2 regions of the Peribacillus sedimenti genome follow, and region 1 is predicted to be linked to the other one. Evidence: a T-box and tRNA genes for the amino acid it is inferred to sense, from the RefSeq annotation. Region 1 holds a T-box; the other holds one or more tRNA genes.

Region 1 (2,209 bases):
AGTCACGGATGTTTTCCATCCAGCGAAGATACGTATTTTCAAACCTGCCAGGAATAAAATGAACTTTTTCTTCCTCTGATTTCCCTTGCAATTCGATTGCCTTTTCGGCAAGCGGCTGCATCTTAACAAACCATTGAGTGGACAGATAAGGCTCCACTACTGCGCCGCTCCGCTCTGAATGCCCTACAGAGTGTACATGTTCTTCAATCTTGAACAAAACGCCCTGTTCCTGTAAATCCTTTACGATTTGCTTGCGGCACTCAAAGCGGTCCATACCATGATATTTGCCCGCTCTTTCATTCATGGAACCATCTTCGTTCATGACAAGGATCCGTTCCAAATTATGCCTGTTTCCCAGTTCAAAATCATTAGGGTCATGTGCCGGCGTAATTTTTACTGCGCCAGAACCAAATTCCATATCAACATAATCATCGCCGACAATAGGAATCTCACGTCCGGTAATTGGCAGAATAACCGTTTTTCCAATAAGATGTCTGTATCTGTCATCCTCAGGGTGTACAGCTACCGCCGTATCGCCCAGCATCGTTTCCGGACGGGTTGTAGCAACTTCAATATGGCCGGATCCATCTGTCAAAGGATATTTCATATGATAAAACGCACCCTGGATATCCTTATAAATTACTTCAATATCGGATAATGCTGTCTTTGTGGAAGGATCCCAGTTGATTATATATTCCCCGCGATAGATAAGGCCTTTGTTATAGAGTGAAACGAACACCTCTCTAACTGCTTTGGATAGGCCTTCGTCCAAAGTAAAACGTTCTTTCGTGTAGTCCAGCCCAAGGCCAAGTTTAGACCATTGTTCGCGGATATGGCTTGCGTATTCTTCTTTCCATTTCCATGTTTCTTCGACGAAGGCTTCGCGGCCCAAATCATAACGGCTCTTGCCATCATTTCTTAGTTTTTCCTCTACCTTGGCCTGTGTCGCAATACCGGCATGGTCCATGCCAGGCAGCCATAATACATCATAGCCTTGCATCCTTTTCATTCTTGTAAGGATATCCTGCAATGTTGTATCCCAGGCATGCCCCAGGTGAAGCTTTCCGGTTACGTTTGGAGGCGGAATTACAATCGTATAAGGCTGTTTCTCCGCATCGTTCTTTGCTTCAAAATACTTTCCATCCAGCCACCAGTGATAGCGGCCATTTTCAATGGTTTTGGGATCATATTTCGTTGGCATCGTTTGTTGATTTTCTTCCATAATCTGTTCCTCCTTTATTCGAAAGCGCACGGCGCTTCATTTAAACTGACAAGCACAGGCGGCATCCAAAGATGCGGCCTACATGGCCAGGTCCGCTGAACTCAGAATGCAAAACGTTTTTACATGTTTCTCTTGAAAAATAAAAAAACTTCCTCGTCACAAAAGGACGAAGGAAGTTGTTCGCGGTTCCACCTTTTTTCCGAAGCTGGATATATTACATCCTTGCTTCAGCTCTCATATAAAATAACGGCTTTTAACCGGTCTCCATTACTCTGCCTGTTTGCCTCATGGCAAAAGCCTTTCTTGGAAACGACTCACGGACGACTTCAGATGCCACTTGCTTAGAAGCCTTTCACCAAATGGCTTCCTCTCTATAAAGAAGTAATACATCTTACTGCTCCCGATCATAGTCTAAAATATTCAATTATGTACAGTGATGATTGGATACCTAATATACTACAAAAAAACATATTATATAGTCAATATTCTTTTCCTATTTCTTATTATTTTATACTGTGCCTTCCTAATTTGATAAAGGCGTTTTCACCAATTTGAAAAACAATCATACGATAAAATGAGAAATGAAAGGATGGTGGTCAATGATGAAGAAACGATACAATCCGTACAGCCTTCCTCCATGGTTACGAACAGTTCGTGGCGTGTGCCACCAATTAATTATTCCATTTAGCGTCTTTCAAGGTGTTAGGACGTTTTTTTTGCCAACCACGTTTGACGTCTTCCTGCTGGCAATCTTTATCCTGCTTGCATTGGCTTTGTACCTGGGATGGTTTTGACGCTCTATTATAAACAAAATAAGTTAGAAATAAAAAACGACCGGCTGATCACTAATACAAATGGCTGTTGGACACACACTGCCTGCAATCTGTATTAATGGTGCCGGTCTTAGCTTTGCTGCTGTGTTTGGTTGGCCTGTGCCTCTTTGTTCCTCCGTTCAATCTCCTCGATCTTTGTCACCATGTACTCCAC
Region 2 (2,209 bases), 2.3 Mb from region 1:
AATTGAATGACATTGGATTTGTGTGGGATAACAATCAATACATATGGGATAAGTACTTTAGTGAACTCGTGGAGGAAATGAAAAACAACAATGGTAATGTTACGAAGGGAAACAAAAAAGAATTAATTCAGTGGGTACAAAATCAGCGTAATTCAAACAAAAAAGGAACATTAAGCTTTGAAAGAAAAAATAAGTTAGAGGAGATTGGCTTTATATGGGATGTGAAAACTGACAACTGGGATAGAATGTTCAAGCAACTTAGCAGTTGTATTAATAGTATAGACGTTGAACAAATTTTGGATGAAAAGTTAAATAGTTGGATGACAACTCAAAGAGCAACTCGGAAGAAGGGAAAATTGTCAGAACAAAGAATTGCAAAATTGGATAGTATCGGCTTTTCATGGGATGTGTTGTACGATAATTGGGATAAAATGTATAAAAGTTTGGTTGAATACAAAGAAGTATATGGTGATTGTTTAGTTCCAAACAAGTCTAAGAGTTACAGGGAACTGGCATTATGGGTGCTAGTTCAAAGAAGGAATTATAAATTAGGAACATTAAGCGATGGGAGATATAACAAGTTACAAGAGATAGATTTTAGTTGGGAGCCTAATATTAGTAAATGGGAAGAGATGTATAGAGAGCTAAAAGTATATAAGGAACAATTTGGAGACTGTCTTGTGTTGAGGTCAAATAAGGACTATAGTTCTCTTGGTGATTGGGTACATCAACAACGTTTTAAGCACCAAAAGGGTAAGTTAACTAATGAAGAAATAATAAAGTTATCAAGTTTGGGCTTCATATGGAATGTGTATGAGAATCAATGGATGAAAATGTATAATGAATTAAAAGAATATGAGATGAAATATGGAAATTGTAATGTTCCACAGTCGAGTAAAGATTATAAAGAGCTAGGTGCATGGGTAAGCAGACAAAGGAAAGTGTATAAACAAGGGAAATTAGATTTAGAAAAAGTTAAAAAACTAGAAGATATAAAATTTTCATGGAATTTGCGATAGTTTGATAAGAATGGAAATATGTGATAGCGGTGTCTTTTAATTATGCATGTTTTACATCGCTTTAAGTTTTATTCGTAAATCTTAGAATAATGTCCGTCGATTTACAGACTGTATTGTAATTGATTGTAGGCACTCAAAAAGAGTGTCTTTTTTTGTGTTAAAGGGGGCTATTTTTGACCAAAACTATGGTTAGTATATGCAAATATGGTTTTAGCAATTCCACTCCCGCAATCTGAGTTAAAAACACTACCGTGTAAGGTAATAGAAAATACTCTTTAATGACAGTATTGTTTTAACGTGTGAAACATTGCACTATATTATTACTTGACGATAGTTGATGACCACTTTACAATAATAAATGTAATCAATAGAAGGTTAGTGGTCAGTTATTATTTTTAAATGTGCAAATCCGAAGAAACCTACATATATCATGACTTTTCTCCTTAGCTGGGAGAGCACAACCTTGACAGGGTTGGGGTCGGGGGTTCGAGCCCCTCACAGGTCATCAAAACGGCTAAAGCGCTTATCAGCGTTTTGGTCGTTTTTTTATGTCTGATATATACCATTTTATTCCTGGATTTTTATGCATTGCACAAATACTGCACATTAACTGCACGGTACAATCACAATGGTAAGGGTTTAGGCTTTCTTTTGTTTAAGAAGTCCTTTCTTTTATTAACGAAGCTGTTTCTCTGCGGCTTTTTTTCTTATTGTGCTAAAGGGCAGGTTAGTTTTACAAGGAAGAGGCGTTCGTCTGTATAAGAAAAAGACCTATACGGAGTAGGTCTTTATCCCGAATTTCTTAGTGCGTGTACAAATAAGCAAGTTGCATAATTCCATGTGTCGAACTTTTCTAGATAGTTACTGATCTACTTTCTGCTAGTTCAGTATTTGGAAAATCTCTATGCTTTTCTTCCCAAAAATCTGCTCCTTGTATTCCTACCCTTGCTGGGTTAAAAACAGGATCTTTGCCTGCTTTCTTCTGTCTTACGTAATCCTTAAATACTCGTATTGCTGGTTTGGTCAGCAGAAGAATAACAGTAAGGTTTACCCAGGCCATGGCACCCATTCCTAAATCACCCATTGCCCAGACAAATGTTGCTGACTTGACACTTCCATAAAATGAAGCCACTATTAAGATCACTTTTAATAAATGAGTTGCCCATGCAGACTTTATGTTTTTTTGACTT

The links. The T-box of region 1 lies ahead of V1500_RS19910 (valine--tRNA ligase). A T-box ahead of a tRNA ligase gene usually reads a tRNA of that ligase, here a tRNA-Val.
Region 2: it encodes a tRNA-Val, which carries the amino acid that the T-box ahead of V1500_RS19910 (valine--tRNA ligase) is inferred to sense. The anticodon was not compared.

What each region holds. Positions count from the first base shown of each region.
Region 1 is NZ_CP143547.1:4,050,400-4,052,608, forward strand. It holds gene V1500_RS19910 (valine--tRNA ligase) at 1-1,222, opposite strand, end outside; T-box leader at 1,382-1,639, opposite strand; gene V1500_RS19915 (hypothetical protein) at 1,825-2,016, shown strand; gene ysxE (spore coat protein YsxE) at 2,126-2,209, opposite strand, start outside.
Region 2 is NZ_CP143547.1:1,220,585-1,222,793, forward strand. It holds gene V1500_RS06205 (Helicase associated domain protein) at 1-1,019, shown strand, start outside; tRNA gene V1500_RS06210 (tRNA-Val) at 1,452-1,524, shown strand; gene V1500_RS06215 (alanine/glycine:cation symporter family protein) at 1,873-2,209, opposite strand, start outside.